Regions from separate parts of the Streptomyces sp. NPDC000345 genome, predicted to be linked through region 1. Evidence: riboswitches for the same ligand, from Rfam matches in the RefSeq annotation. Region 1 holds a riboswitch; the other holds the start of a gene.

The links. Region 1 has a riboswitch for cyclic di-AMP ahead of ACFY30_RS29885 (hypothetical protein). Riboswitches for the same ligand answer to the same signal wherever they lie in the genome.
Region 2: another riboswitch for cyclic di-AMP. It lies ahead of ACFY30_RS36455 (peptidoglycan DD-metalloendopeptidase family protein); the one in region 1 lies ahead of ACFY30_RS29885 (hypothetical protein).

What each region holds. Positions count from the first base shown of each region.
Region 1 covers NZ_JBIAZE010000014.1:192,061-207,719, forward strand. Annotated here, with positions in the region: gene katG (catalase/peroxidase HPI) at 1-452, opposite strand, end outside; gene ACFY30_RS29830 (Fur family transcriptional regulator) at 475-918, opposite strand; gene ACFY30_RS29835 (TetR/AcrR family transcriptional regulator) at 1,131-1,790, shown strand; gene ACFY30_RS29840 (MFS transporter) at 1,949-3,565, shown strand; gene ACFY30_RS29845 (MarR family winged helix-turn-helix transcriptional regulator) at 4,097-4,627, opposite strand; gene ACFY30_RS29850 (YceI family protein) at 4,734-5,252, shown strand; gene ACFY30_RS29855 (cell division protein SepF) at 5,823-6,212, shown strand; gene ACFY30_RS29860 (ATP-binding protein) at 6,320-7,495, shown strand; gene ACFY30_RS29865 (nucleotide pyrophosphohydrolase) at 7,492-7,827, shown strand; gene ACFY30_RS29870 (DUF6099 family protein) at 8,038-8,520, shown strand; gene ACFY30_RS29875 (LLM class F420-dependent oxidoreductase) at 8,569-9,492, shown strand; gene ACFY30_RS29880 (YdhR family protein) at 10,019-10,354, shown strand; gene ACFY30_RS29885 (hypothetical protein) at 10,663-10,902, opposite strand; cyclic di-AMP (ydaO/yuaA leader) riboswitch at 10,906-11,108, opposite strand; gene ACFY30_RS29890 (hypothetical protein) at 11,588-11,800, shown strand; gene ACFY30_RS29895 (3' terminal RNA ribose 2'-O-methyltransferase Hen1) at 12,179-13,663, shown strand; gene ACFY30_RS29900 (polynucleotide kinase-phosphatase) at 13,660-15,659, shown strand, end outside.
Region 2 covers NZ_JBIAZE010000022.1:117,855-133,513, reverse strand. Annotated here, with positions in the region: gene ACFY30_RS36475 (helix-turn-helix domain-containing protein) at 1-81, shown strand, start outside; gene ACFY30_RS36470 (DUF6126 family protein) at 78-200, shown strand; gene ACFY30_RS36465 (tyrosine-protein phosphatase) at 232-1,029, opposite strand; gene ACFY30_RS36460 (alpha-galactosidase) at 1,250-3,337, shown strand; cyclic di-AMP (ydaO/yuaA leader) riboswitch at 3,607-3,799, shown strand; gene ACFY30_RS36455 (peptidoglycan DD-metalloendopeptidase family protein) at 3,804-4,772, shown strand; gene ACFY30_RS36450 (DUF6250 domain-containing protein) at 5,065-5,772, shown strand; gene ACFY30_RS36445 (SGNH/GDSL hydrolase family protein) at 5,899-6,684, shown strand; gene ACFY30_RS36440 (TetR/AcrR family transcriptional regulator) at 6,775-7,428, opposite strand; gene ACFY30_RS36435 (Glu/Leu/Phe/Val dehydrogenase dimerization domain-containing protein) at 7,497-8,678, opposite strand; gene ACFY30_RS36430 (MBL fold metallo-hydrolase) at 8,807-10,039, shown strand; gene ACFY30_RS36425 (ATP-binding protein) at 10,398-13,232, shown strand; gene ACFY30_RS36420 (roadblock/LC7 domain-containing protein) at 13,292-13,726, shown strand; gene ACFY30_RS36415 (DUF742 domain-containing protein) at 13,729-14,100, shown strand; gene ACFY30_RS36410 (ATP/GTP-binding protein) at 14,078-14,728, shown strand; gene ACFY30_RS36405 (GAF domain-containing protein) at 14,793-15,353, shown strand; gene tdh (L-threonine 3-dehydrogenase) at 15,522-15,659, shown strand, end outside.

The DNA of each region.
Region 1 (15,659 bases):
ATGGACTGGCCGTACTTCTTCTTGACCGGCCACAGCAGACGGCGGGCCTTGTCCAGGTTGGCGTTGTCCGGCCAGCTGTTCAGCGGGGCGAAGCGCTGCTGGCCGGCGCCGGCGCCGCCGCGGCCGTCGCTGATGCGGTAGGTGCCCGCGCTGTGCCAGGCCATGCGGATCATCAGCGGGCCGTAGTTGCCGAAGTCGGCCGGCCACCAGTCCTGCGAGGTGGTGAGGACCTCGGCGATGTCCTGTTTCACGGCCTCCAGGTCGAGGGCCTTGAACGCCTCCGCGTAGTCGAAGTCCTCACCGAGGGGGTTCGCCACCGCCGGGTTCTTGGCGAGGATCTTCAGGTTGAGCCGCTCCGGCCACCACTGGCGGTTGCCGCCGCCCTGGGTCGGGTGCGCGGCCCGGTCGTGCGCGACCGGGCACTTCGCTTCGGCGGGGGTGTTCTCAGACATGGGAATCCTTCCGGACTGGGGGTCACGGTGCTGCGGTACCGGCGGTGGAACAGGCGGGGCACAGGCCCCAGTAGATGACCTCGGCCTCGTCGATCGCGAAGCCGCGGTCGTCGGTCGCGGTGAGACAGGGGGCGTGGCCGACCGCGCAGTCGACGTCGGCGACGACACCGCACGACCGGCACACGAGATGGTGGTGGTTGTCCCCGACGCGCCCCTCGAACCGCGCCGGGCTGCCGGGCGGCTCGATGCGGCGCACGAGTCCGGCCGCGGTCAGCGCGTGCAGCGCCTCGTACACGGCCTGTACGGAGATGTGGCCGACGCGGTCGCGCACTCCGGACGCGATGGTCTCGACGTCGAGGTGATCGCCGTTGCGGACGGTCTCGAGCAGTGCGACGCGGGCGGCCGTCACCCGCAGGCCGGCACCGCGCAGCTCTTCGGCGACGGTTCGGGGCTGGGGTGCAGTCATGGGGAACAACCTACTTCGCTAAACACGAATAATTCAAGAAAGCGAGCGCGCCAAGTTTGGCGTGTCACATCGTACCTGGTTCGTCCCTTTGTGGCCGATATGGGAAGGGGGTGGATGCGGCCGTGGGCCGCTGGGCCCGTCAGGGGTGTGACCGGGGGCGGCGTGCCAGAATGGGCGGGCCGACGTACGTACCGATCCACCGAGGTTCCCCCGTGACCAAGCCCGTGGCCCGCGAGCCGCAGCGCCGAAACTCGCGGTCCAACCGGGCGCGCATCCTCGCCACGGCCCGCCGGGAGCTCGGCCGGAACCCGGACATCACCCTGGAGGAGCTGGCGCGCGCCTCCGGTGTCGTACGGCGCACCCTCTTCGGGCACTTCCCCGGGCGCGCGGCGCTGCTGGAGGCGCTCGCGGAGGAGGCGTCCGAGACGCTGCGCGGGGTGCTGGAGACCGCCAGACGGCCGGAGGAACCGGCCGAGCGGGCGCTCGCGCACTTCGTGCGCTGCATCTGGCCCGTCGGCGACCGTTACCGGCTGCTTCTGTCGCTGGCCCGGCGCGACCTGGGCGTGGAGCGCGTCGCCGAGATCCTGGCGCCGGCCCGTGACGAGGTGACGTCCATCCTGGAGCGGGGTCAGCGTGCCGGCGTCTTCCATGCGCAGTTGCCGCCCGCCGTGCTGAGCGCGGGCCTGGAGGCCATGCACTTCGCCCTGCTGGAGCAGGTCAACACCGGAGCCCTGGAGGACGACGGGACCCGGGCGGCCGTCGTCACGCTCATCGCGGCCGGGGTGCCGGCCGACCGGGCGCAGGCCGTGGTCGAGGAGGTCGCGCCGGAGGCGGCGGTCGTGACGGTCATGGAGTCGCGCGGCGCGGACTGAGGGGCGTACGGCAGGTCCGGCGCGAAGGAACGTGACGAAGGGGGCCCTCCCGGAGGGCCCCCTTCGGCGTTCCCCGGTCCACGCTATTTGCACACTGCTGAGCAATCACCTACTCTGCACATCAGTGGGCAATTATCTCGTCGCCGCTAGGAGTCCCCATGCCTTTCCTTGCCACCACACCCGTGGAGAAGATGACGGGGCCGTATCAGCGGCGCTGGTGGGCCCTTCTCGTGCTGTGCCTGAGTCTGCTGATCGTGGTCATGGCGAACACCTCGCTGATCGTGGCCGCGCCGGACATGACGACCGACCTGGGCCTGTCCAGCAGTGACCTGCAGTGGGTCATCGACGGCTACACCGTCCCGTACGCCGCGTTGATGCTGGTGCTGGGCTCGATCGGCGACAAGTACAGCCGCCGGGGCGCGCTCGTCGTCGGTCTGCTGGTCTTCGCGGGCGGCTCGGTCATGGGCAGCCTCGTGGACGAGACGGCCCTCGTCATCGCGGCCCGGGCGATCATGGGCGTCGGCGCCGCGGTCGTCATGCCGGCCACGCTGTCGCTGCTCGTCGCGATGTTCCCCAAGCGGGAGCGGGCCGGGGCCATCACGGCCTGGACCGCCACCTCAGGTCTGGCCATCGCCGTCGGCCCGCTGGTGGCCGGCTGGCTGCTGGAGGACCACGCCTGGGGCTCGACCTTCCTGATCAACGTCCCCATCGCGGTCGCCGCCGTCGTCGGCGCGCTCGCCCTGGTCCCGCCGTCCAGGGCGGAGGCCATGGGCCGGATCGACTACGTCGGCGGTCTGCTGTCGATCGTCTCCGTCGGCTCCCTCGTCTACGCCACGATCGAGGGCCCGCACTTCGGCTGGGGCACCGGCCCGGTCACCGCGGCCGTGGCAGCGGGCGTGGGTCTGTCGGCCTTCGTGGCCTGGGAACTGCGCCACCCGCACCCCATGCTGGACGTGCGCAAGTTCGCCCGGCGGCCGTTCAGCGGGTCGATGCTCGCGGTGCTGTTCTTCTTCTTCGGCACCTTCGGCTCCATCTACTACGCCACGCAGTACCTGCAGTTCGTGCTCGGCTACGACGCGCTGGAGACCGGCGTACGGCTGCTGCCGCTGGCCGCAGCCGTGTTCGCCGGCGCCGCGGTCACCGGCCGGCTGACCCCGAAGCTGGGCATGAAGCCCCTGGTGGTGGCCGGCATGGCGATCGGCAGCGCGGGCGTGTTCCTGCTGACCCGGATCGAGTCGGGCTCCGGCTACACCGACTTCCTGCCGTCGCTGCTGATGCTGGGCTTCGCGATCGGCCTGAGCGTCTCCCCGGCCACCGACACCATCATGGGTTCCTTCCCCGAGTCGGAGCTGGGCGTCGGCGGCGGCGCGAACGACACCGCGCTGGAACTGGGCGGCTCCCTCGGTATCGCGGTCCTCGGCTCGCTGCTGGGCACCGCCTACCGCGACAAGCTGTCCGACCTGGTCGGCGGTCACCTTCCGGCTGCCGCGCTGGACACGGCCAAGGACTCGGTGGGCGGCGGTATCGCGGTCGCCGGGCAGATAGCGAAGAACCCCGCCGGCGGACCCCAGCAGGCCCAGGCCCTGATCGACGCCGTGCACGAGGCCTTCGCCCACAGCGTCGCCCAGACCAGCCTCGTCGGCGGGATCATCATGGCCGCGGGCGCGATGATCGTCCTCGCCGTACTGCCCGGCCGCAGGGCCGCCTCCGGCACGGCAGGGCCCCAGGAGCCGGCGGACACGGAGCGTGCGAAGGAGCCGGTGGACGCCCGCTGAGAAACAGCCCCCGAGGGACTCCGACGGAGGCCGGGCATCTCACGCCCGGCCTCCGCCGCGCCGCCCGCCGCGCGCCGCGTGCTCCCGCAAGGCCCTGCGGGCGCACTCCGGCGACCGCCTCCGCCGAGGCACTGGCGGGCACCGGCCGACGGCCGCTCCCGCAAGGCTCTTTGAGCGCCGGCCGACGGCCGCTCCCGCAAGGCATTTCGGGCGCCGGCCGACGGCGGCTTGCGCCGAGATCCCTCGCGCCCGTCCCTCCCGCAGCCCCTTGTGCACCGCCCGCGCCGCGACGCCGCCCACCGCGAGCCCCGCTCCGGCCGGCGCGGGTGCCCTGGCCGCCGGGCCCCGGGGGAGCGGGCCGTACGGGCGGGGGGCCACGCGGCAGGCGCTGCCTCCGGTGCCGTCAAGGGTGCGGTCGCGAGCCCGGTCACGTCGAATCCCGGCGTACTTCTCGCTGCTCGTCCCACCGCACCGGAAGCGGGTGCCCTCGTACGTCTGCGCGGCGGCGCCGCGCGCGTTGTTGTCGCAGGCTCAGTCGGGGGTGCCGACGGCCTCGGAGGCCGGCCCCGGACCGGCCTCTCCCGCCAGATCCAGCAGTCCTCGCACCGCGGCGCACTGGTCCGGCCCCACGACGTGGGTCAGCGCCCCGGCGACCGTCTCGGCGAGGGAGCCGGACGCCTCCCGCAGCAGGGTGCGGGCTTTGTCGGTGAGGGCGATCTCGACGCCCCGCCGGTCGCCGCAGACCGCCTTGCGGGTGACCAGGCCGGCCCGCTGGAGGCAGGCGATCTGGTAGGTGAGCCGGGTCTTCGGGCGGCCCAGCAGTTCCGCGACCCGCGTCATGCGCAGGCCCTCCCTGGGGTGTTCCGCCAGCAGGCACAGGACCAGGAACTCGTCGTGCGAGACATCGAGCCGCTCCTTGACCACCGACCGCAGCCGCTGCTCCACCGCTCCTGTGGCGGCCAGCAGCAGCATCCAGGCGCGCAGCTCGGGCGGGAGCAGTCCCGTGCCCTTTGCGGACGGGCATTCGGGCAGGTCGGAGGCTTGCTCATCGAGGTCGGCCATGGTCCGAGTGTACCTGTTGTCCATTTTTGAACGACAGGGTTGTCCAGTTTTGGATAACCGGCTAGCGTGAGTCATCCAAATTTGAACCACTCGCAAGGGGAAGACCATGACCGTCGCCGTGGAAACCGGACTGTGGCAGCTCGACGCCAGCGCCTCCACCGTCGCCCTGAGGCACAGGACGATGTGGGGTCTGGTGACCGTCAAGGGCGCCTTCGCCGCCGTGAGCGGCGGCGGCGAGGTGGCCGCCGACGGCACCGCCACCGGCACGCTCACCCTGGACGTGGCCTCCCTCGACACGAAGAACGCCAAGCGCGACGAGCATCTGCGCGGCGCCGACTTCTTCGACGCCGCGCACCACCCCGAGATCACCTATGCCGTGCGGTCCGCCGAACTCCGCTCGGGCGGCACGGTCGAGGTGTCGGGGCGGCTCACCGTGCGGGGCATCAGCAGGCCCCACTCCTGCACCGCGAAGCTGACCGGCGCGAGCGCCGACGCCCTCACACTGGACACCGAATTCACCGTCGACCGGGGTGAGTTCGGCCTGGGCTGGAACCAACTGGGCATGATCCGGGGCCTGACCGCGGTCACCGCCACGCTCCGCTTCACGCGCACCACGGCCGCCTGACGCGGCGCCCGTCACCGGCGCACCGGAGGGGCACGCGGCGCCGCCCCCACGCCCGCGCCCGCTCCATCGAGGGTGAGGGCGGCCGGCGAACCGTGCCGGACCGCCGCCACCCCGACCGTACGCTCCCCGAACCCCGGACCCGGGTCCCGGCCCCCCGGCCCCCCGGGACCCCGGGACCCCGGGACCCCGGGACCCCGGGACCCCGGGACCCCGGGACCCCGGGACCCCGGGACCCCGGACTCCGGACCCCGGGGTTGCGGCTGCTGTCTCAGAAAGGACACGTTCATACGGTGGCGGCGACCCCGGTGACTCGCGACAGCACGCCCCCCCCTCGCCGCTCGCGAACCCGCTCACCGCGGCGCCGGACGTCAAGTGCAGGGCGCAGGAACGGAGTTGCGTCCGTTGAACGCGTTGTTCCCGGCCGTGAGGGTTCCGGTGGGCGGGAGGCGAGAAGCCCCCGTGGGGTCTCTGTGGCGGTCGCGGTCCGTGTCGCTGTTGGGCCGAACGGGTGACTTGGCGTAAGAATTGGCCGGTGCAGGCATTGAGTGCGAGTCAGTTCGGGGGGAGCCGGTGAACCGGTACGACGTCACCGATGAGCAGTGGGAAGGGCTCGCCCAGGTCGTTCCGCTGAGAGGCCGGGACGCGTGGCCGTCGGCGGTGAACCACCGCGCGCTCCCCGACGCCGAGACGGAGACGCGCCGCCGCTTCGTCGTCCTGCGGGTCAATGTCTTCGCGGACGCCCGGGAGGTCGCCGAGACCCTCATGGCCGGCATCCCGGTCCTGCTCGACCTCACCGGCGCGGAGACCGAGGTCGCCAAGCGCGTCCTCGACTTCTCGACCGGCGTCGTCTTCGGCCTCGCCAGCGGCATGCACCGCGTCGACCGCAACGTCTTCCTCCTCACCCCACCGGGCACCGAGGTGAGCGGGATCATGGAGGGGGCGGGGGTACCGGGGGTCTGACGGGGCCGGTCCGGGGCCGGCGGCGTCAGCGTCGGTGGTCGCCCGATCGTAGGAAGCTCCCGTGGGCGGAACGGTTCGCCGGAAACCCGCGGTCCTACGGTCCGGACATGACCGCGCCACGCGCCTTGTCCGCCGCTCCGGCCCCCGGACCAGGGCCCGCTCCCCGGCACCCCGTCCGCCCCTGTCTCACCGAGTTGCGGCTCTCCGCGTTCGCCGGGCACCGGCGGGCCCGGTTCCCGCTGGGGGCGGTCACCGTGCTGGCCGGGCCGAGCGGGAGCGGGAAGAGCACCGCCGTGCGGGCCTACGAGGCGCTGGCACGGCTCGGCGGCGGAGCCCGGCTCGCCGACGTCTTCCCCGACCCCCTCGCCTGTGTGCCGGAGCGGGCGCGGCCCGACGCCCAGCGGCGCCGCGGGTTCCGTATCGGCTGCACCGCCGACGGCCCCGAGGGCCCGGTCCGGCTCGACGTCGCCGTCCAGGCCGAACCCGAACTGCGCGTCGTGGGGGAGCGGCTGAGCGCCGACGGGCTCGTGCTCCTGGAGACCGCCCTGCGTGATCCGGGCCGGCGCACGGTTCAGGCCGCCTGGCACACCGCCGGATCCGCGCCCGTCACCCGCGCCCCGCTGCCCGACGACCGGCTCGGCACGGCCCTGCTGCCACTGCGCGTGGCCGGCCGGACCGACGGGCAGCGGCAGGTGCTCGCCGCCGCCGAGCAGATGGTCGTCGCGCTGCGGTCCGTCTTCGCCTGCGACCCGCAGCCGGAGTGGATGGGCGCCCCGGTGCCCACCGGCTCCGGGCGGCTCCTCGGCGGCTGCGACAACCTCGCCGACGTGCTCTGGCGCACCCGCGAGGAGTGCGCCCACCGGCACGCGCACCTGGTCACGGCCCTGGCGGCCGGGTGCGCCGGGCGGGTCGCCGACCTGCGGGCCGAGCTCCTGTCCGACGGTACGGTCCGCGCGCTGCTCGACCGCGGCGACGGCACCGCCACGGAACTCGCCCGGCTCGGCCACGGCGAACTGCGCTACCTCGCCCTCGCCCTGGTCCTGCTCACCGGCCCCGGCGTCCTCGACCTGGACACGGCCGGCGAGGTGCCCTCCGCGATGCAGACGCTCACCCTGCTCACCGACAACCTCGACCGGGGCCTGGACGTCCGGCAGCGCACCGGGCTGCTGCGGCTGGCCGTGCGCATGGCCGACCGCGGGCACATCCGCTGTGTCGGCGCGGTGAGCGACCCGTCGTACGCCGTCCGGACCGAGGGAGTGACGGTGGTACACCTGGGGCCGTGACCGAACATCCCGAACCTCTCGACGTGGCGACACTGCAGCGCAGGCTGGCCGAGTTCGCCGCCGCGCGGAACTGGCAGCCCTTCCACACCCCCAAGAACCTCGTCGCCGCGCTCAGCGTGGAGGCCTCCGAACTGGTCGAGATCTTCCAGTGGCTGACCCCGGAGGAGTCGGCGCGCGTCATGGACGACCCGGAGACCGCCCACCGGGTGACGGACGAGGTCGCCGACGTCCTCGCGTACCTGCTGCAACTGTGCGAGGTGCTCGGCATCGACCCGCTCACCGCCCTCGACGCGAAGATCGACCGCAACGAGCGGAGGTTCCCCGCACCCTGAGCGGCTGTGGACAACTCTGGATTTCCGCGGTCCGCTTTCACTCTCCGGAGTCACCGAGCGGTCCGAAACCGATTTGTTGTCCACAGATTTCCGTCTTCCTCTGGCTTTTCGCCCCACTGGACCTCACTCTGGGTAGTGGAACACTCCCTGTGTGCGAGGGGAGTTCGGGTGGACGTGCGAGGAGCGCGTCTGGACAGACGGGGGCTGCGCATGGAAGCGATGCGGCTCATCCTGACGAGCAGGCGTGCGCTCGCGGGCGGCGGCGGCAGGACGGAGATCCTCACGGAGGTGTGGCAGGCACAGGCCCTGGCCCAGGCGATAGGCAGTCGCCTGGCTGTCTCGGGCCCGCCCGAACTGCGGGGCGAGGCGCTGGGGCTGACGGAGCTGGCGGGCCGGGGCTGCGGAGTGCTGGACGCCCCCGACCTCGACCCCGGTGATCTGCGGGCCGCCCAGCTCACCGCCCTGGAGGACGCCCGCGGGGCCCTGCTCGACCTGGGCGGCCTGCTCGGCGAGGTCGGCATCGCCCTGGTCGCCCTCGCCAGCGCGGCGGACGACCAGGGCACGTACTGGCAGTGCATGGAGGCCATCGACGCGGCCGACGAGTCCAGGGACCGCGTCCTGGAGATGCTGCGCAAACTGGCGGCGAGAGAGGAGAGAGAGGAGAGGGAAGGGGCCGCCTTACCCGAGAGATGAACCCGGGCGGGTCATCGCCGCGGGCACCCGCCAGGCAGGATGGAGGGCATGGATCTTCGTATCTTCACCGAACCCCAGCAGGGCGCCACCTACGACACCCTCCTCACGGTGGCGAAGGCCACCGAAGACCTGGGCTTCGACGCCTTCTTCCGCTCCGACCACTACCTGAAGATGGGCGACGTCGACGGCCTCCCGGGCCCCACGGACGCCTGGATCACCCTCGCCGGCCTCGCCCGTGAGACCAGGCGCATACGCCTCGGCACGCTCATGACCGCCGCCACCTTCCGGCTGCCCGGCGTCCTCGCCATCCAGGTCGCGCAGGTGGACCAGATGTCCGGCGGCCGTGTCGAACTCGGCCTGGGCGCGGGCTGGTTCGAGGAGGAGCACACGGCGTACGGCATTCCCTTCCCCAAGGCGAAGTTCGGCCGCCTGGAGGAACAGCTGGAGATCGTCACCGGCCTGTGGGCCACCCAGCCGGGCAAGACCTTCGACTTCCACGGCGAGTACTACGACCTCAAGGAATCGCCCGCGCTGCCCAAGCCGGCCCAGCCGAAGATCCCGGTGCTGATCGGCGGCCACGGCGCGAGCCGCACGCCCCGGCTCGCTGCCCGGTTCGCGGATGAGTTCAACATGCCCTTCTCCTCGCCCGAGGACAGCGAGCGCCAGTTCGGCCGGGTGCGGGCCGCGGCCGAGGAGATCGGCCGGGACGCCGACGCGATCACCTTCTCCAACGCCCTCGTCGTCTGCGTCGGCAAGGACGACCGGGAGGTCGCCCGCCGCGCCGCCGCGATCGGCCGCGAGGTCGAGGAACTCAAGACCAACGGCCTGGCCGGCACCCCGGGCGAGGTCGTCGAGAAGATCGGCCGCTACGCCGAGACCGGCTCCCGCCGGATCTACCTCCAAGTCCTCGACCTGCACGACCTGGACCACCTGGAGCTGATCTCCGCCCAGGTGCAGTCGCAGCTGCCGTAGGGCCGGACGCCCGCCGGATCCGGTCCGGCGGGCCGTCTCCGGCGGATCGGCACATGACACCGCCCCCCACGGCGACCCGCCGCGCCGGGTCACCGTGAGACCCGGCGAGTCCGCCGTCCCCGGCCGGCCTGGTCCGCCGCACCACCACCGAGGCCGGCGAGGAGGCCGCGAATTTCCCGCGTGCACCCCGGCCGATCTCGCAGTTTTTCCGCGGGAGGTCCGACAGCGGACCCAGCACACCAGCCGCCCGGCCCGCAGCCGGGGCTCGACCCGTGTGAACCGGCCCGCAATACGGCCCATGGCCACCTCGAACGCCTCCCGCCACCGGGCGGGATCTATGCTGTGACCTGCGGCTACCGTCTCTTCGTCAGTCCACACGACTCACGATGATCAACGGTGGCCGCACCAGTCCCCGCACCGGCCGCCACCAGCAAGATCACGAATCCAGCCTGACCACTGGACCCGTCTCGAAGACATCCGACAAATAGACTGGGCTCAGAGGCGCCTCAGGGACGGAGGTGGCACCATGCCCGCCATCCTCTTCGTCCGGATCACATCCGGACTCGATGCGCAGGAGTTCGAGCGGCGCCTGCTGGAGCGGCGCCCCCGCTTCCACGACGTACCCGGTCTGCTGCAGAAGATCTACGGCCGTGACAGTGAAACCGGCGATGTGTGCGGCATCTACTTCTTCGAGAGCCAGGAGGCGCTCGACGCGTTCCGCGGGACCGAGCTCGCCCGCACCATCCCTGCCGCGTACGAAGCGGTCGAGGTCCGCCGCGAGGTGTACGACGTGCTCTACTCACTGCGGACCGACCAGGGACCCTTCGCCGAGTCCGGCCACCCGGCAGACACAACGGGGTGACCCGCCGACTGCTGACGCGATGCCAGCAGACCGAACACGCGCCGGTCACGACCAGCAACCAGCAGTCCGAAAACCGTGAAGATCACGGTCTACGGCTGGAGTAGTAGGAGGAGAAACGGCGGCCGGCGAGAGCGGCACCGCAGTCTCGGCTACAGATGACCTTGGAGGGTCTGACGGTTTGCATCAGACCCCCCAGGTTCCTCAGAGGCCACCGGTCCCCTGGTGGCCATCTTGGAAAGTGTCGGGCGGACGTTGTCATCCGCCCAACTTCTACCGGCAGTCAAGAACGTGTGATCAGGACATAGGCCTCACTGTCCATTCCACACGTAGGCCAGGACCGCCACGACGAACACAGCGGTCCAACCTCCAGCCGCACACCCCGTCCCCAGGGCATCGAAGAAGGTGGCCCTTTCCTCCGCCAACCGGTGGACGATGCCCGCGACCAACCCGACGTTGAACGAGATCGAGATCCCGAACATCACGTCTCGCACACGCGCCAGAGCCGTGCGGCTCTGCGGGTTGGACGGGGCGACATGAAGCGCAGACATGCGCAACCCTTCGTCAGATGCCTGTGAAGGATGACCTGTCGGATTCGGGCTGGCGAAGTTGCCCGGCCGCTGCTGCGGCTTCACCCCAAGGGCTGCTCGTCCCGATCATGGCGTGACCGTTCCGGCGACCCGTCGTGCTCGGGTCCCCCACTCCTGCCGACTTGATGTGTGTGTCGGTGGCATCCGGGCGGCGGCAGGACTCGGCATCCGCCAGGACCGCCCTGCGAATCTGCTGGGCAGTGCAGAGGATCGTGACGTATGAAAGACCGAAAATCCCAATCGAAACTGGTGTTTGTGGCGTGTGTCACGACCGGCTTTGATTGATCGGACAATCGTGCGAATCCACCCTGGCCAAGCGGACTTTGACGGTCCGTCAGGCTTCAGATGCAGTTGCCACAGGTGGATGCGTGTAGACCTCTCCGCGAGAGCCGAGACCATTTCGACTTCGAGGTCTCGATCGTCATGTACATGGACTTCTTTGAGATCGAGGATGTTCGCTTCCTTTCATCAATGTCGGGCGGCTCCCGGCGTGCGACGGATCTCAGGGGCTCGTAGGGGGTGGCGGTGCGGACGACGTACACCCCGGGGCGGACATCTGTCCCTTCAAGGCTTCTTCGCAAGCGGAATGACTCATGTCCGTTTGTCGGTGGTGAGTGGGAAGATTGAAGTACGTCGAAGAAAGGAGGTGACCGACATCTACAGACCGGCAACGAAGCAAGCGAAGAAGTTGAAGGCGGGTGACCATCTGAAGTTGCGTAACGGTAAAACCGTGGAAATCCTGGCCATTGAGCCGGCAATTAACCAGAAGGGAGACAAGTGCCTGATTCTATCGCTGTACCGTATGCCTAAGATGGTGGTCAAGGCATACCGCGTGATGAACATGCACTACCCGTCATGAGGCGAGTAACCAGATAGGGGAGAAGGGAGGTTTTGCAAAGTCGGAAGTTTTGTCACTGCTCTCCGTGGATGTGCCGTAGCCCGCGTCGGATGCGCTGGACGAGGTGATCGGGGCTACTGAAGGCGACGTTGGAGAGCCAGCCGCGTCGCAGGAGGGACCAGAACTGAGGACGTGCTGACTGTGGCCAAGGCGCGTAAGGCCAGGGGGGAGAGCATCACTGCCAGTGCCAAGGCTCTTGCGAGTCTCCCGCGCCACGCTCTACCGGCACATCAGGTAGTCCCTCACGGTGTCCTATAGGACCCCTGCCGACATGGCAGGGGTCTTCTGCTGTCCTAATCCAGTACCGGCATGGGCCCAGTGGCACCCATACTCGGACCTGTGTTCCTGACGATCTCCACCACCGGCACCCCCGAACGCCCCGCCACCGATCTGGGCTTCCTGTTGCACAAGCATCCCGACAGAGCGCAGGCGTTCTCCACCTCCTACGGCACGGCGCACGTCCTCTATCCCGAGGCCGACGCCCAGCGGTGCACGGCGGCGCTGCTGCTGGAGGTGGACGCCGTGGCGCTGGTCAGGCGCGGCAAGGGAAAGGGCCGCGGCGGCGCTCCCGACGCGGCGCTCGCCCAGTACGTCAACGACCGCCCGTACGCGGCCTCCTCGCTGCTCGCCGTGGCGCTGAGCGCCGTCTTCTCCAGCGCGATGCGGGGCGTGTGCACCGCCAAGCCCGAACTCCCCGCTCAGCCCAGGCCGTTGCGCGTCGAGGTGCCCGCGCTGCCCGCCCGGGGCGGCGCCGGTCTCGTCAGGCGGCTCTTCGAGCCGCTCGGCTGGACGGTGACCGCCGACCCGGTGGCCCTCGACACCGAGTTCCCCGAGTGGGGCGACTCGCGGTACGTGCGCCTCGTCCTGGAGTCGGAGACGCTGACCCTCGCCGAGGCACTGCGCCATCTGTACGTGCTGCTGCCGGTCCTGGACGACGCCAAGCACTACTGGGTCGCCTCCGACGAGGTCGACAAGCTGCTGCGCGCGGGTGAGGGCTGGCTGCCCCAGCACCCCGAGCAGAAGCTGATCACCAGCCGTTATCTCTCGCGCCGCTGGTCGCTGACCCGGCAGGCGATGGAGCGCCTGGAGCTGGTGCGGCTCGCCGAGACCGACGACAGCGAGGTCGAGGACATCGACAACGCGGTCGGGGCGGAGGCGGAGACCGAGGAGAAGCCCACCCCGCTGGCCGTGCAGCGGCGGGACGCGATCATCGCCGCGCTGACGGCGTCCGGCGCCACGCGCGTGCTCGACCTCGGCTGCGGCCAGGGCGAGTTGGTGCAGGCGCTGCTGAAGGACCCGAGGTTCACCGAGATCGTCGGCGTCGACGTGTCGATGCGCGCGCTCACCATCGCCGCCCGGCGCCTGAAGCTGGACCGGATGGGCGAGCGGCAGGCGTCGCGCGTCCGGCTCCTGCAGGGCTCGCTCGCGTACACCGACACCCGCCTGCGGGGCTACGACGCCGCCGTGCTCAGCGAGGTGATCGAGCACCTCGACCTGCCCCGGCTGCCGGCCCTGGAGTACGCGGTGTTCGGCTCGGCCCGCCCGCGCACGGTCCTGGTGACCACCCCGAACGTCGAGTACAACGTCCGCTGGGAGAGCCTCCCGGCCGGACACGTCCGGCACGGCGACCACCGCTTCGAGTGGACCCGCGAGGAGTTCCGCGCCTGGGCGTCCACGGTGGCCGAACGGCACGGCTACGAGGTGCGGTTCGGTCCCGTCGGCCCGGACGACCCGGAGGTGGGGCCGCCCACCCAGATGGCCGTGTTCGAACTGAGCGCGCCCACCACGAACACCACGCACGAGAAGGAGGCGAAGGCGGCATGACCGAGACCGAGACCCAGACCGGGACCCAGACTCAGAACCGGACCGGGGGCCGGGTGCTTCCCGTCACCGACCTGTCCCTCGTCGTGCTGATCGGCGCGTCCGGATCCGGCAAGTCGACGTTCGCGCGACAGCACTTCAAGCCCACCGAGGTCATCTCCTCCGACTTCTGCCGAGGCCTGGTCTCCGACGACGAGAACGACCAGAGCGCGACGGGGGACGCCTTCGACGTCCTGCACTACATCGCGGGCAAGCGGCTCGCGGCCGGCCGCCGCACGGTCGTCGACGCGACCAGCGTCCAGCAGGACTCCCGCCGGCAACTGGTCGACCTGGCCAGGAAGCACGACGTGCTGCCCATCGCCATCGTGCTCGACGTGCCGGAGGAGGTGTGCGCCGAGCGCAACGCGGCCCGTACCGACCGCGCCGACATGCCCCGCCGGGTCATCCAGCGCCACACCCGCGAACTCCGGCGTTCGCTGCGCCACCTGGAGCGGGAGGGCTTCCGCAAGGTGCACGTCCTGCGGGGCGTGGAGGACGTGGAGAACGCCACCGTCGTCACCGAGAAGCGGTTCAACGACCTGACCCACCTCACCGGTCCCTTCGACATCATCGGCGACATCCACGGCTGCGCCGCCGAACTGGAGTCGCTGCTGGGCAAGCTGGGCTACACCGACGGCGTCCACCCGGAGGGCCGGCAGGCGGTGTTCGTCGGCGACCTCGTCGACCGCGGCCCGGACAGCCCGGGTGTGCTGCGGCGCGTGATGGCGATGGTCGAGTCGGGCAACGCCCTGTGCGTGCCGGGCAACCACGAGAACAAGTACGGCCGTCACCTCAAGGGCCGCAAGGTCCAGCACACCCACGGACTGGCCGAGACGATCGAGCAGATGGAGGGCGAGAGCGAGGAGTTCCGGGCCGAGGTCCGGGCGTTCATCGACGGACTGGTCAGCCACTACGTCCTCGACGGCGGCCGGCTGGTGGTCTGCCACGCCGGTCTGCCGGAGCGGTACCACGGCCGCACCTCGGGCCGGGTCCGCTCGCACGCGCTGTACGGCGACACCACGGGCGAGACCGACGAGTTCGGCCTGCCGGTGCGCTACCCGTGGGCGGAGGACTACCGGGGCCGGGCGGCCGTCGTCTACGGCCACACGCCCGTCCCGGAGGCCACCTGGCTGAACAACACCATCTGCCTGGACACCGGGGCCGTCTTCGGCGGCAAGCTGACCGCGCTGCGCTGGCCGGAGCGCGAGCTGGTCGACGTACCGGCGGAGCGGGTCTGGTACGAGCCGGCGCGGCCGCTGAAGTCGGAGGCGCCCGGCGGGCACGACGGACGTCCGCTGTCCCTGGCGGACGTCCACGGCCGGCGGATCGTCGAGACCCGTTACGACGGCCAGGCACGGATCTCGATCCGCGAGGAGAACGCGGCCGCGGCCCTGGAGGTCATGAGCCGTTTCGCGGTCGACCCGCGCCTGCTGCCGTACCTGCCGCCGACCATGGCCCCGACGGCGACCAGCCGGGTGGAGGGCTATCTGGAGCACCCGGCGGAGGCGTTCGCGCAGTACGCCGCGGACGGTGTCGAGCGGGTCGTGTGCGAGGAGAAGCACATGGGCTCGCGGGCGGTGGCCCTGGTGTGCCGCGACGCCGACGCGGCGCGCAGGCGCTTCGGCGTGGACGGGCCGACGGGATCGCTGTACACCCGCACCGGCCGCCCGTTCTTCGACGACGCGTCGGTGACGGAGGAGATCCTCGGCCGCATACGGACGGCCGTCGACGAGGCGGGGATCTGGACGGAGCTCGACACGGACTGGCTGCTGCTGGACGCCGAGTTGATGCCGTGGTCGCTGAAGGCGTCGGGGCTGCTGCGCTCGCAGTACGCGGCGGTGGGCGCCGCCTCCGGGGCCGTCTTCCCGGGGGCGCTGGCCGCCCTGGAGGGCGCCGCGGCCAGGGGCGTCGACGTCGCGGACCTCCTGACCCGGCAGCGTGAACGCGCCTCGGACGCGGC
Region 2 (15,659 bases), on a different contig from region 1:
GAGCTGCTGTTCGTCCACACCCTGCTGCAGAGCCCCACGGCCACGCTGTGCCTGGGCCCGACCCCTGGAGAGACGCCATGACCGACATGGAGGAACGGTTCCCCCGCAGCCTCTGGATCCGGCTGATCATCTACATCGCCGTGGGCCACGTCCTCGCCGCGTTCATCTGGCTGCTGTTCGAGGTGGGGGCCAAGCAGTGAGCCGCCCGCGCGGGGCCGGCCTGCCGGGCCGTCAGTCGAGCAGGCGCTCGCGCAGCCGCTCCCGGGTCTCGGGTGCCAGCCCGAGGCCCCGCTCCAGATAGGTGTCGACGCCGCCCCAGGTCTCCCCGATGGTCTCCATGGCCGCCGCGAGGTACTCCGCCCGGGCGTCGAAGAGGGGGCTGAGCAGCTCCAGCACCTCGGGGGTGTAGGCGGTCGCCTGCGAGCCGTTGCGGCGTATCTTGTAGCGGCGGTGCTTGGCGTTGGACTCCAGGTAGTCCGCGAGGATGGCCTCGCGCTCCACGCCCAGGGCGAGCAGCGTCACCGCGACGGAGAGGCCGGCTCGGTCCTTGCCTGCCGCGCAGTGCATCAGGGCCGGGACGTTGTCCTCGGCGAGCGAGTGCAGCACGCGCGAGTGCTCGGCCGTGCGCTCCTTTATGATCGAACGGTAGGAGGCGATCATCCGGCCGGCCGCCTGTCCCTCGCCGAGGATCGCGCGCAGCTGGTCGATGTCGCCGTCGCGGACCATCTTCCAGAACTCGGCGCCCTCCGCCGGGTCCGACAGCGGCAGATTCACGTTGCGCACGCCCGGCAGCTCGACGTCCGGGCCCTCCAGCCTCTGGTCCGCCGCGTTGCGGAAGTCGAAGATCGTGTGCAGGCCCAGGGAGGACAGGAACGCGGCGTCCTCGTCGGTCGCATGCGCGAGATGGCCGCTGCGGAACAGCACGCCGTGCCGTACCCGCCGTCCGTCGACGGTCGGCAGACCTCCGACGTCGCGGAAGTTGCGGACACCGGCCAACTCGGGCTCGGTCGACGGGATCTGCTGCGTCACGGGGGCTCCCTCCCTGTCGGGCTCCGCCGACGCGGCTCGTGGTGGCCGGCGGGACCTCCTCGACCATACGACATGGATTCCCCGGGCAACGGTTGTCCACAGGTGCACGAATCCCCCGTCTCTGCAGGTGAACGGTTTCTCCACAGCCATTGCCGGGTGGGGCACCCGCATCCGATGATGTTGAGACTTGATCGCACCTGTTCGAATCAGTGGGGGTTTGATGCCCGAGACCGTGAAGCCCGAGATCGCCGCGGGCGGCCGCACCTGGCTCCTTTCGGGGCCCACGAGCAGCTATGCCCTCCATCTCACCGAGGCCGACGAGCTGGTGCACCTGCACTGGGGCCCGAGGATCGCGCTCGCCGACGCGGAGGCCCTCGCGGCCCTTCCCCTGCGGGGCCGCGCGTCCTTCGAGGCCGCCCTGGACGGCCACGAGGAGTACCCGGTGGAGGGCGGCCCCCGTTTCGTCCGCCCCGCCCTGTCCGTACGCACCGCCGAGCGGCGCGGCACCGAATGGACCTTCGAGACGTACGAGACCGAGGGCGCCGAGCTGCGGCTGCGCTTCCGCGACGCCGGTCTGACGATCACCCTGCACTACCGGATGCGGGACGACGTCATGGAGCGCTGGACGACCCTGCGCAACGAGGGCGCGGAGCCGCTGGAGCTGCTGCGCGCCGACTCCGCCACCTGGACCCTGCCCGAGCGGGAGGGCTGGCGGCTGTCGCAGCTGCACGGCCGCTGGGCCGCCGAGTCCCGGCTCGTCCGGGCCCCGCTCACCTACGGTGAGAAGGTCATCGGCAGCCGCCGGGGCCACACCGGCCACCAGTATCTGCCCTGGGTCGCCCTCGACACCGACGCGACCGAGGAACGCGGCGAGGTCTACGGCTGCGCCCTCGGCTGGTCCGGATCCTGGCGCATCGCCGTCGCCCAACTCCCGGACGAGCGCGTGCAGATCACCGGCGGCGCCGGTCACGACGACTCGGGCCTGCTGCGCCTGGCGGCGGGGGAGTCCTTCACCACGCCTGTCTTCGCCGGCCTGTGGAGCGACGGCGGCTTCGGCGGCGCCAGCCGCGCCTGGCACGCCTACCAGCGCGCCCATGTGATCCCGGACGCCGAGCGGGACCGGCCGGTGCTGTTCAACTCCTGGGAGGCCACCTTCTTCGACATCTCGGAGGAGCAGCAGGCGGCCCTCGCCCGCCGTGCCGCGGAGATCGGCGTCGAGCTGTTCGTCGTCGACGACGGCTGGTTCGGCGCCCGCACCAGCGACCGTGCCGGACTCGGCGACTGGCACCCCAACCCGGACCGCTTCCCCCACGGCCTCAAGCCCCTCGCCGACCAGGTACACGGGCTCGGCATGCAGTTCGGCATCTGGGTCGAGCCCGAGATGGTCAACCCGGACAGCGACCTGTACCGCGCCCACCCCGACTGGGTGCAGTTCCAGCCGGGACGAAAGCGGACGGAGTTCCGCAATCAGCTCATGCTGAACCTCGCGCGCGAGGACGTCCGGGAGTATCTCTGGGGACAGCTCGACGGGCTCCTGTCCAGTGCGCCCATCGACTACGTCAAGTGGGACTTCAACCGCTGCTTCACCGACGCCGGCTGGCCGGACGACCCCTACCCGCAGCGTCTGTGGGTCGACCACGTGCGCGGCCTGTACGACCTCCTGGACCGGTTGCGGGCGGCCCACCCGGGCGTGGCCTTCGAGTCCTGCTCGGGCGGCGGCGGACGGATCGACCTCGGCATCCTGAGCCGCACCGACCAGGTGTGGACCTCCGACAACACCGACCCGCTCGACCGCCTCGCCATCCAGCACGGCTTCAGCCAGATCCACCCCGCGCGTGTGATGGCCGCCTGGGTCACCGACAGCCCCAACACCCAGCTGAACGGACGGGTCAGCTCGCTGCGCTTCCGTTTCGTCAGCGCGATGGCCGGGGTGCTCGGCGTCGGCGGGGACCTGTCCGAGTGGAGCGACGAGGAGCTCGCCGAGGCCCGGCGGTGGGTGGACCTCTACAAGGAGATCCGGCCCCTCGTCCAGCACGGCGACCTGTACCGGCTGCGCCCCCCGGCGGGTGGGCTGAGCGCCGTCCAGTACGTCCGCGGCGACGAGACCGTGGTCCTCGCCTGGCTGGAGGCGCAGCGGTACGGCGAGCCCGTGCCCGCGCTGAGGCTGCGCGGCCTCGACCCGACAGCGTCGTACGAATGCCGCGAAACGGGCGAAGTGCACCGGGGGGCGGTGCTGTTGCACCACGGGCTGCGGGTCGCGCTGCGAGGTGACCTCGATGCGACGGTTATTCGTCTGTGTCGCATCTGAGGGTTCTGTCCGAATTGGATCCTTCGTTCCAACTCGCTCTGGAATAGGGGATCCTGGAGAGACGTCACGTGAGCAGCGTCATATTCGTGACCGTCCGTCGCCCGTCATGTTCACGTAATCCAAGGGCTTTTCAGGGATGTTGGGCGAAAAAGCGCGTGCCCGATGCACGCAGCGTCACCGGTAATTCTCACAGGGGATCAAGAGAAAGGAGTGAGCAGGGCAACCTCTGCTTGTTCCCGTGCGTCTGGGTCGCTTACGTTCCAGTCCAATCCGGACGGATGCCGAATCCTGCCGCCGCCCGGAGTCCGCACACTCACCCGTCACGGCAGGAGCGGGGGACCCACAGGTAGAACCGCCTGTTCTGGTCTCCGGAACAGGCTTGGGGTAAAGCCGCGCCTCGGCGCGGCCGGGCATCTCCAGTCCGCACCCGACAGCTCACCTCGCAGGCACCGGAGAGGAATTCGCCATGCCCGCGAAGGGTAAGCACCGCCGTCCGAAGACCCAGCGTTTCACCCGTTCCATAGCCGTCGCCGGAACCGGCGGGGCCGCGCTCGCCCTCCCGCTCATGGGGGCCACCGGCGCCCATGCGGCCACCCCTCAGTCGGTTTCCCAGTCGGCCGCTCAGGCCGTTTCCGGATCGGTCGCGGAAAACGCCGTACAGGCCGCTCCGGTGTCGCGGAAGTCCCCGGCTTCGAACGCCAGGACCTACACCGTGCGGGCCGGCGACTACCTCGCCAAGATCGCCGACGAGCAGAACGTCAGCGGTGGCTGGCAGAAGCTGTACGCGGACAACCGCGAGGCGGTCGGCGGCAACCCCTCGCTGATCCACCCCGGCCTCGAGCTGTCGATCGGCAAGGAGGCCGCGACCACCAAGTCCTCGTCCGGTTCGTCCGGTTCCTCTTCCTCCTCGTCGTCGAAGACCTCGTCGTCGTCGCCCTCCTCCCCGTCCTCCGGCTCGAAGGCCTCGGCGTCGTCCTCAGCGAAGACGACCGCCACGGCCGCCGGGAGCGGCGCCAGTGCCTCCAGCGGTTACACCCTTCCGGTGGCCGGCGCGACCGTCGGGACCGGCTACCGCGTGGCCGGCGGCATGTGGTCCAGCGGGTACCACACCGGCGTCGACTTCGTCGTCCCGACCGGCACCTCGCTCAAGGCCGTCGGCGCGGGCACCGTCGTCTCCGCCGGATGGGGCGGCGCGTACGGCAACCAGGTCGTCATCAAGCTCGACGACGGCTACTACGCCCAGTACGCCCACCTCTCCCAGCTCTCCGTCTCGGCCGGTCAGACCGTGACCGCGGGCCAGCAGATCGGCCTCTCCGGCGCGACCGGCAACGTGACCGGCCCGCACCTGCACTTCGAGATCCGCACCACGCCGAACTACGGCTCGGACGTGGACCCGGTCGCCTTCCTCCGCTCCCACGGCGTCACCGTCGGCTGACCTCCGCCGACGACCCCCGCGCGGCACGCCTGATCGCCTGACACGCAGCCGAAGGCCGGACCCCCGTCCCGGGGGTCCGGCCTTCGGCGTGCCCTCCGGGGTCCGGCCTTAGGCGTGCCCTCCGGGGTCCGGCCTTAGGCGTGCCCTCCGGGGTCCGGCCTTAGGTGTGCCCCCCGGGGTCCGGCCTTCGGCGTGCCCTCCGGGTTCCGGCGCGGTCCGACGGGTAGGGAGTAAGCGCTTTCTGCTCGTTCCCGCAGACGTCCCGCCGAAGCTCACTGAAGGAGCCGCCGCCATGACCACCACCCGTCGGGCCTTGGGAGTCCTCGCCGCAGGCGCCGCCCTCGCCGCCCTGGCCCCGGCCGGTCCCGCGAGCGCGACCCCCCGCCACCGCCGGCTGATCGCCCACGACGACTTCCGCCACGGGCTGCGCCGGTGGGCCGTGGAACTGGAGCAGGGCGGGAGCGTCACGGCCTCGCGCGGAGTCCTGGAGATCGACGTGCCCGCCGGGGCGACGGTCTGGTTCAAGCGGCCGCTCGAAGGGCCGTACGTCCTCGAATACGCCGCCACCCCCGTCTCCGCGGGCGGCGCCAACGACCGTGTCTCCGACCTCAACAACTTCTGGAACGCCGTCGACGTCCGCTCCCCGGACGACCTCTTCGCCACCCCGCGCGGCGGCTCCCTCGCCGAGTACGACCACCTCACGACCTACTACGTCGGCTACGGCGCCAACACCAACACCACGACCCGGCTGCGCCGCTACGTAGGCCTGGCGGGCGTGCGCCCGCTGATTCTCGACTACACCGAGCCGCTGCTCGTGCCGAACCGGCCGCACCACGTGCGGATCGTCTCCGACGGCTCCACGGTGAGGTGGTGGAACAACGGGCGGCTGGTCTTCGACTACGCCGACCCGCAGCCGTACACCCGCGGGCACTTCGCGTTCCGGACCACCTGGAGCCACTTCCGGATCAACAACTTCCGGGCCTGGTCCCTTATTCCCTGAGGGGCCAACTCTTTAGGAGTGGCTTATCTCACCGACCGTCAACCCCTGCCTACGGTCGCGTAGGTCACATTCGAAGGTGAATCATGATCTGCCGTGGCAGACGATTCGAAGAGTGACAACAGATCAGTGATCGGGTCGTACGTGGCGGTGGGGGACAGCTTCACCGAGGGCGTCGGCGACCCCGGGCCCGACGGGGCGTTCGTCGGCTGGGCCGACCGGTTCGCGGTGCTGCTCGCGGACCGGCGGCCCGAAGGCGACTTCGAGTACACCAACCTGGCCGTGCGCGGAAAGCTGCTCGACCAGATCATGGAGGACCAGCTTCCGCGGGCCGTCGAACTCGCCCCGGACCTGGTGTCCTTCTGTGCGGGCGGCAACGACATCCTCCGGCCTGGCACCGACCCCGACGAGGTCGCCGAGCGCTTCGAGAGCGCGATCGCCGCACTGACCGCCGCCGCCGGCACGGTCATGGTGACGACCGGCTTCGACACGCGGGGCGTGCCCGTGCTCAAGCATCTGCGCGGGAAGATCGCCACCTACAACGGGCACGTCCGGGCCGTCGCGGACCGGTACGGGTGTCCGGTGCTCGACCTGTGGTCCCTGAAGTCCGTGCAGGACCGGCGGGCGTGGGACGGCGACCGGCTGCACCTCTCCCCGGAGGGGCACACGCGGGTGGCGCTGCGGGCCGGGCAGGTGCTCGGGCTGGAGGTGCCGGCCGACCCGGAGCAGCCCTGGCCGCCGCTGCCGCCCCGGGGGACGCTCGAGGTGCGCAGGGACGACGTGCAGTGGGCGCGGGAGTATCTCGTGCCGTGGATCGGGCGGCGGCTGCGGGGGGAGTCGTCGGGGGACCACGTGACCGCCAAGGGCGCGTTGTCTCCCGCGGACATCAGGATGCGGATCGCCGCGGTGGCTTGAGGGGCGGGGTGCGGCGGGAGGGATTCACCCCGCCGCCCCTTCCCGCGCCCGTCCCCCGGAGGCTGCGCCCCCAGCCCCCGGTCCGGCCCGTCAAGGACCCTCGTCGTCGACCTCGGTGACCTCGGTGACCTCGGACGCCGGACGGGCCGGGGTGCTCAGCCCGAGTTCCCTCGTCAGCGTCTCTTCCACCCACTCCTGTGCCCTGGCCCGGGACACCGTGCCGCCGTACGACGTCAGCTGGACGGCCAGACCGTCCAGGAGGGCCGTCAGCCGCAGGGCCGTCGCCGTCGGGTCCGGGCAGGTGAACTCGCCTGCAGTCACACCCTCGGTGATGACCTCGGTGAGCGCCGACTTCCACTTCCGGTCGAGGTCCCGGGCGACCTCCCGCAACGCGGGCTCGCGCAGGGACACCGCCCAGCCCTCGATCCACAGCCGCCAGCCCTTGGCCTGACCGGTCGGGGCGTACCAGCGCACCGCCGACCGCAGCCGGCGCAGCGCCGTCGTCCGGCGGCCGAGCAGCCGGCGCAGCTGGGCCAGGTCGCCCTCGGCGGCGTACGCGAAGGCCTCGGCGACCAGCTTCTCCTTCGTCGAGAAGTGGTAGAGGACCAGCGCGTTGCTCACACCGAGCGCCGCGGCCACGTCGGCGATCCTGACCGCCGCCACGCCCCGCGCCTCTATCTGCTCGATGGCGGCCCGCAGCAGCTCCTCACGCCGCTCGGCCACGCTCAACCGGACCCTCGCCACGCCGTCACCCTACACAGGAGCCGGGTGCCCGCCGATCCGCGCGGACACCGCGACCTGCGCCGACGTCCTCAACGGTGCCGTCCGAACCGCTCAGCGATCACCGGCAGCCGCTCCGCGGCGAGGGCGTGCGCGGCGGCCCGGGCCGTCGTCCCGTCCGCCTGGGCGCGCGCCAGGACCAGCTCCACCAGCGCCCGCATCGCACGGCGCGTGTACGCGAACGCCTCGTCCGCGTCCGCGCCGATGTCGCCGAACAGCGTCCACCACCACCAGGCGTTCGTCCCGGAGTTGACCACCACGTCCGGCAGGACGCGCACCCCGCGCGCGTGGAGCGACGCCTCCGCCTCCGGCAGGACCGGCATGTTGGCCGCCTCGGCGATCCAGCGGGCGGTGATCCGTTCCTCTTCCTCGACGCCGATCGCGTACGACACCGCCGCCGGCACCAGCACCTCCGCGTCCACCGACAGCCAGGCCCCGCCCGGCAGTTCGCGGTCCCCGGGCCGCAGCACGGCACGGTCCACGGTGCCGTGGCCGTCGCGCGCGGCGAGCAGCGCCTCCACGTCGAGTCCGTCCGGGTTGGCGATCGTGCCCTTGACGTCGGCGACGGCCACGACCGTCAGCCCCGCGCGCGAGAGGAAGCGTGCCGTGGCGCCGCCCATGGTGCCGAGCCCCTGGAGCGCCACCCGCGTCCCGGCGTACGGCACCCCGGCCCCGTCCAGAGCCGTCAGCACCGACTCGGCCACCCCGCAGCCGCCGACCAGCTCGTCCAGGCCGATGCCGTCCACCTCGACGGCGAAGGCGTCGGCCAGCCGTGCGCGGGCCGCCTCCTCGTCGTCGAGCAGTGGGTACACGGCCTGCACCGAGGAGACCAGGCCCACCTCGGCGACCGCCCGGTCCACCAGGTCCTGGGTGAGGCCCAGGTCCTCGCCGGTGGTCCAGCAGCTCTCCACGTACGGCCGCACCGCCCGCAGATAGCGGACCAGCAGCCCGTACGCCTCCGGGTCCCGGGGATCGCAGTCGATGCCGCCCTTTGCGCCGCCCAGGGGGACGTAGCGCGCCCGGGGGTCGTAGTGCAGCGCCTCCTTGAGGCTCATTCCGCGCGCGAGGCCCGTCACCTCCTCCAGGGTGCAGCCCTCCCGCATCCGCAGACCGCCGCTGCACACACCGCGCACGAGCCGGTCGACCACCAGGAAGCCCCGGCGGCCGGTGACGTGGTCCGTCCAGGTCAGGGACAACACGGGCGCGGCGGACACAGGGGCTCCTCGAACGGGATCATTACTGAACAGTGAGTCAGTATCGGGAGGCGGGACAAGGTCTGTCAACGCGCTGTCGGAGGGGGCGACCATAATGGAATGCCTCAGCGACTCCACCTGGAGGTACCGTGTCCGGTTTCCGTTCCCTGAGCCGCGGGCTCCGCGCACTGCAGCCCGAGGCCTTCGGCGCGGACCCGAGTGGTGAGCGCATGGCGCGCATCCGCAGATCGCCCCACTTCAGGGACGGGGTCTTCCAGAACCCCGGCGGCCCGGCCCGCACCCGCCCCTCGGGTTCGGCGCTGGACTTCGCCAAGGTCTTCTTCGACAAGGAGCAGCGTCCCCGCCGTGCCCCGGCGGGCACCGTCCCGGTGCACGCCACCACTCTCGCCGACCTCGCCAAACCGCCCGTCACGGGCCTGCGCCTGACCTGGATGGGCCACTCCAGCGTGCTCGCGGAGATCGACGGGCAGCGCGTGCTGTTCGACCCCGTCTGGGGCGAGCGCTGCTCCCCGTTCCCCTTCGTCGGGCCCAAGCGGCTGCACCCGGTCCCGCTCCCGCTGGCCGCGCTCGGGCCGGTGGACGTCGTCGTCATCTCCCACGACCACTACGACCACCTGGACCTGCCCACGATCAAGGCACTGGCCGGCACGGACACGCTGTTCGCCGTGCCGCTCGGGGTCGGCGCCCACCTGGAGCACTGGGGCGTGTCGGCGGACCGGCTGCGCGAGCTGGACTGGCACGAGGCCACCAAGGTCGGCGGACTCACCCTCACCGCCACCCCGGCCCGCCACTTCTGCGGCCGCGGCCTGCGCAACACCCAGCACACCCTGTGGGCCTCCTGGGTCGTCGCCGGCGAGGAGCACCGGATCTACCACAGTGGCGACACCGGCTACTTCGACGGCTTCAAGGACATCGGCGCCGCCCACGGTCCGTTCGACGCGACGATGATCCAGATCGGCGCGTACTCGGAGTTCTGGCCCGACATCCACATGACGCCCGAGGAAGGCGTGCGCGCGCATCTCGACCTCCAGGGCGGCACGCCGGGCGGCGCGCTGCTGCCGATCCACTGGGGAACGTTCAACCTGGCAACGCACGCGTGGACCGACCCGGGCGAGGGCACCCTGGCCGCCGGTCGCGCCGTGGGCACCCCGGTCGCGCTGCCACGCCCCGGCGAGCCCTTCGAGCCCGGCGCCGAGAGCGTTCCGGCCACACCGTGGTGGCGCGACGTGGCCCTCGCCCCGGCGGGTGGCTGGCGGCCGCTGACGGAGGCGGTAACGGTGGCCAAGGTTGATACCGAGAGTGACGATTCGAAGGATGCGACCGAAGGGGGCGCGGCGGCGGAGGCGGTTCCGGCGGGCTGAAAAGGAGTCCGGAAGAGGGCGGTGGTGAGGGTCGGGGGGCTGGAGGCCTCCCGGCCCTCGCTGTTTGTTTGGGGCCGTCTCTGACCAGGTGTGATCGGTTTGTTTTCCGGTTGTGTCGTCGTCGGGTGGTGGGGCCTCGGTCTGGCGTGCGAAGCCTCATACCAGAGCGGGACCCTCTCCGGGGGAGTTTGTCAACGGCCCACCGAACCTGATGCGTTGGCGACTACTGTGAGTGTCCGTCGCGCATGTCTGCGCGAGCGACCAGGCCCGACAGACCAGTACGAGGACACCGATGTCTCACCTCCGCGCACCCGCCGCACGTGCAGACCGCCGTGAGGGCGGGCGGCACGGACGGCCGGTGACCCGTACCGCACCCGCGCCGACCGAGACGCACATACGGCCCCAGTTGCTGCGGCTCGCCGTGCTGCCGCCGACCGCGGTCGCCCTCAGCGCCTGCGCGGTCGTCCTGTTCACCGTGCGCTCCACCGGCACCCGGCCCGGTCCCGTCCTGTGGGCCGTCCTGGCGGGCGCGGTGGCGGTCACCGGTGTCGGCATCCTCGTCGCGGCCGTCGCCGCCGAGCGCGCCGCCCGCTCCGTCAGCGACCGCATCGCCGCCCTGCGCCGGAGCAGCGCGCGCGGCGAGGCCGACCTGCGCGCCCTCATCGAGGAACTGCGCCGCGGCGAGGTCCCGCCCCCGCGCACGTCGCACGGCGGACCTCCCGGTGACGCCGACGACTTCGAACTGCTCGCCGCCGACCTCGCCCGCGCGCACGACGGGGCCGTCACCGCCGTGGTCCAGGCCTCCCAGCTGTCCAGCCAGGCCGGCAGCGAGCAGAAGCTGGAGGTCTTCGTCAACCTCGCGCGGCGGTTGCAGTCCCTGGTGCACCGCGAGATCTCGATCCTCGACGAGCTGGAGAACGAGATCGAGGACCCCGCACTGCTCAAGGGCCTCTTCCACGTCGACCACCTCGCCACCCGGATCCGCCGCCACGCCGAGAACCTCGCCGTCCTCGGCGGGGCCGTGTCCCGGCGGCAGTGGAGCAACCCCGTGTCCATGACCGAGGTGCTGCGCTCGGCCATCGCCGAGGTCGAGCAGTACTCCCGGGTCAGGCTCGTACCGCCGATCGACGGCGAGCTGCGCGGGCACGCCGTCGCCGACGTCATCCATCTCCTCGCCGAACTCGTCGAGAACGCCACGGTGTTCTCCGCCCCGCACACCCAGGTGCTGCTGCGCGCCAACCTCGTCACCTCCGGGCTCGCCGTCGAGGTCGAGGACCGCGGCCTCGGCATGCCCGTCGAGGAGCAGGCCCGTATGAACGCCCTGCTCGCCGACCCCGACCAGGTCAACGTCGGCCGGCTGCTGGCCGACGGCCGCATCGGACTGTTCGTCGTCTCCCAGCTCGCCCGCCGGCACGGCATCCGGGTCCGCCTGCAGTCCAACATCTACGGCGGCGTCCAGGCCGTCCTCGTCGTCCCGCAGGCCCTGCTCGGAGGCGCCGCCGGGGTTGTCGTCGCGGCGCATGACGGGGGAGGGGCGCCGCCCACCCCGGTGCCGGACCCGGCCGGCGGCGCACCGGCCCGCGACGCCACGCCCGGACCGCGTTTGCCGGTGCCGGCACGCGGAGCCGTCGAGGCGGGCCGCCCGGCGGGCCCGGCGTCCTCGCGGCCACCGGCCGCTGCTCCCGGGGACGGACCGGACGCGGGCCGCGGCAGCCGCAGACGGGCTCCGGCCCCGGCCCACGCCGCCCCCGACGGCGTCCGCCCGCCGGTCCCGCCCCAGGAGCAGGGCATCCGGCGGCCGCCCGCGTCGTCGCGGAGCGAGGACACGTCCACGTCCGGCACGGGCGGTCCCCTCGCTCCGCCGCCCACGCGCAACACCCCCGACCCGGCCAGGTCCGCGGCGCCTCCCCGGCCCCGGTCCGCCGCGGACGGGGGCCGACCGACCGCCTCGGCGCGCCCGGGGTCCGGCGCGGACGCGGGTGGTTCGGCTGTGCCGTCGCATTTCCGGTCCGCTGCCGATGCGGGTCAGTCGGCGGGCTCCGTGCGGCCGCGGAGCGACGGGGATGCGGGTGGGCCGGCCGTGCCCTCGCCTCTGCGGGCCGCTTCCGACGGTTCCCCTCCCGGCGGCGGCCGGGGCCTCGGCGCCCCGACCACTCCCGTCGAGTCCGGGCAGGTGCCTTCCGGTGCCTCGGCCGGGCAGGTGGCGTCCGGGTTTCCCCGCGGGCCGGCGTCCGCCGACGTGCCGGCCGTGCGCGCCTCGGCCCACGTGCCGGGCGAGCGGGCGGAGGCCTCCCGGGCGGACGGCCCGGCGCCTGCGCCGCTGCCCGTCCGGGGGGCCCGGCAGGACCGGCCCAACCCGGCCGACGCCGTGCCCGGGATCCGGTCGGCCGACCGGGCCGTGGTGGAGGAGCACGCGGGCATCGCACCCGTCCCCCGCGTGAGTGCCGTCCGCGGGACCATGGGCAAGCCCCAGCTGCCCCGTCGCCGCGCCCAGGAACACATCGCGCCGCAGTTGCGCGGGGGACCGGCTCCCCGTCCGGACGCCGAGCAGGCCGCCGGGCACGACCCAGGTCTGATGGCCGCCTTCCAGCGGGGCATCGGCCTCGCCGAGGCCCAGCAGAGTCTGGAGGCCGAGTCCCTCGAATCCGCCCCGTCACCGGCGTGGGAACCCCTGGAACGCAGCTCCTACCCGGTGTCCGACCCCTTCGAGCCCACCCGGCACCCCGCACCGGACTCCCCGCTCCTGTCCCCGCTCCCGCACCCTGCCCCCTCGAACCCGACGGCCCCTCAGCCCGCGTCGGACACGACGTCCACGGCGGGGCGTTCCCCCTACGCACCGCTCGGCTCCACGTCCCGCGCCCCGGCCGCTCCGAACCTCGGATCCGGCACGCCCTCCCCGGCGGAGCGGTCGCCGTACGCGCCCCTCGGGTCCATGTCCCCCGACCGGGCGGCTCCCCGCCCCGCGTCGGACGCGCCGTCCACGGCGGAGCGATCCCCGTACATGCCCCCCGGCTCCACAGCCCCGGCATCCGAGGCGCCCCCGGCGCACGCCTCCGCCTCCCCCCAGGCGTACGGCGTGCGGGGCGGGGCGCCCGGGCCCGCCCAGGGGCCCGGGCGCGGTTCCGGGACCGGAACCGGAGCCCGAACCGAGCAGTCCACCCCCCGGCGCGACGGGAGCGCGTCCGCCGGATGAGCGGTACCCCCACCCCCAGCGCTCCCGCAGACCTTCGTACCCCAAGGAGTCGATCCACCATGGCGAGCGATGTGCCGACCGGCCATGTATCCGACCTCGACTGGCTGATGAGCGGCCTCGTGCAGCGCGTCCCGCACACCATGAGCGCCGTGCTGCTCTCGTGCGACGGGCTGGTGAAGTCGGTCCACGGCCTGGACGCCGACAGCGCCGACCACATGGCCGCCCTGGCCTCCGGCCTGTACTCCCTCGGCCGCAGCGCCGGCATCCGTTTCGGGGACGGCGGGGACGTGCGGCAGGTCGTCGTCGAACTCGACTCGACCCTGCTGTTCGTCAGCACCGCCGGTTCGGGAACCTGTCTCGCCGTGCTCGCCGGGCGGGAGGCCGACGCCGCCGTCCTCGGCTACGAGATGGCGATGCTCGTGAAGAGCGTGCGGCCGTATCTGACGACCGCGCCCCGGCAGCACGCCGTCGAACCGTCGGTGACGGGACCTTGAGCGTGGCGGCGGCCGGCGACGGGCCCTGGCTCGACGACGCGGCCGGACGGCTGGTGCGCCCGTTCACGGTCAGCAACGGGCGCACCGAACCCACCGTCGCCCTCGATCTGATGTCACAGGTGATGGCCACCGGGGCGAGACCCCTCGGCTACCTCGGGCCCGAGCACGCACAGGCCCTCGACCTGTGCCGGGCCCCCGTCCCGGTCGCCGAGGTGGCCGCCCATCTGAAGCTCCCGGCGGCCGTCACCAAGGTGCTCCTGTCGGACCTCGTCGACTGCGGGGCCCTGACCACCAAGCCCCCCGAGTTCCACCACAACCCCACCGACCGGGCCCTACTGGAGGCAGTGCTCGATGGACTACGACGACAGCTCTGAGGCCGACGCGTACGGCGTACGCGAGGCACCCGCCGGCGGCCGCGCCGACCCCTTTCCGACCGCGCTGAAGATCCTGGTCGCGGGCGGGTTCGGGGTCGGCAAGACCACCTTCGTCGGCGCCGTGAGCGAGATCGCGCCGCTCAGCACCGAGGAGCTGCTCACCACGGTCGGCGCCGCGACCGACAACCTCGACGGCATCGAGAACAAGGTCGAGACGACCGTCGCCATGGACTTCGGCCGCATCAGCCTGGACCCGCAGCACGTCCTGTATCTGTTCGGCACGCCCGGCCAGGAGCGGTTCTGGTTCATGTGGGACGAGCTGTCCGAGGGGGCCCTCGGCGCGGTCATCCTCGCCGACACCCGCCGCCTGGAGGAGTGCTTCGCGGCCGTCGACTTCTTCGAGGAACGCGGCCTCGGCTTCATCGTCGCCATCAACGAGTTCGACGGTGCCCACCGCTACGACCCCGAGGAGGTGCGCGCCGCCCTCGACCTCGACCCGGACATCCCCGTCGTGCGCTGCGACGCCCGGATCTCCGCCTCCGGAGTCCAGACCCTGCTCACCCTCGTCCGGTACCTCATCGCCCACGCACCGGCGGAACCCCAGCCGAGCCGCGGCGCCACCATGTGACCCCCGCGCACCCCACCCTGGAGCCGCATATGACGTACGACGTCCCGCGCGACGGAGCCCGCCCATGAGCTACGACCCGCCCCGCCCGGCCGGTCGTCTGCTGCTCACCCCGGAGGACAAGGAGGCTCCCGCCCGTACCCGGAGACTGCGCCGACTCGGCCTCGGGGAGCGGCCGGAGCCCGCCCTGGACGCCTTCGCCGACCGCCTCGCCGAACTGACCGGCGCACCGTACGCCATGGTCAACTTCCCTGACGCGGAAGGGCAGTTCCTCGCCGGACTGCACACCCCGGCGGGGGGAAGCGCCGCCCGGGGCGGGAAACCCGAGCTGGGCCGGCGGCTGCCCCGTGAGTACGGTTACTGCCCGCACGTCGTCGTCCGCCGCAAGGCGCTCGTCCTGGAGGACGTCGGCGACTACCCGCGCTTCGCCGGCAACCCGGTCGTCGACGAGTACGGCATCCGCTCCTACCTCGGCGCCCCGCTGATCGACACGACCGGCATGGTCCTGGGCACGGTCTGCGTCGCCGCCCTCGCACCCCGCACCTGGGGGAAGGCCGGCCTGGAGACCATCAAGGCGACGGCCGCCGACCTCGTCGTCCGGCTGGAGACGCGCGCGGCGCCGCCGTAGACCGGGCCGAGGAGCAGGCGTGAAGGAAAGCTGTTGCTCCGCTTAAGAAAAGCTCGATGGACCGGTGCGGGCGGGATGAGGCAGATTGCTGACGCATCCACACCCCTCCCCGGCTGCGGGGCGCTTCGGCCTGCTCGCGTCCGGGACCTCACGCACAGGAGCCGCAGCTTGAAGGCGCTGGTCAAGGAGAAGGCGGAGCCCGGGCTGTGGCTCACGGACGTCCCGGAGCCCGCAGTCGGCCCGGGCGACGTACTGATCAAGGTCCTGCGGACCGGCATCTGCGGCACCGACCTGCACATCCGGGCC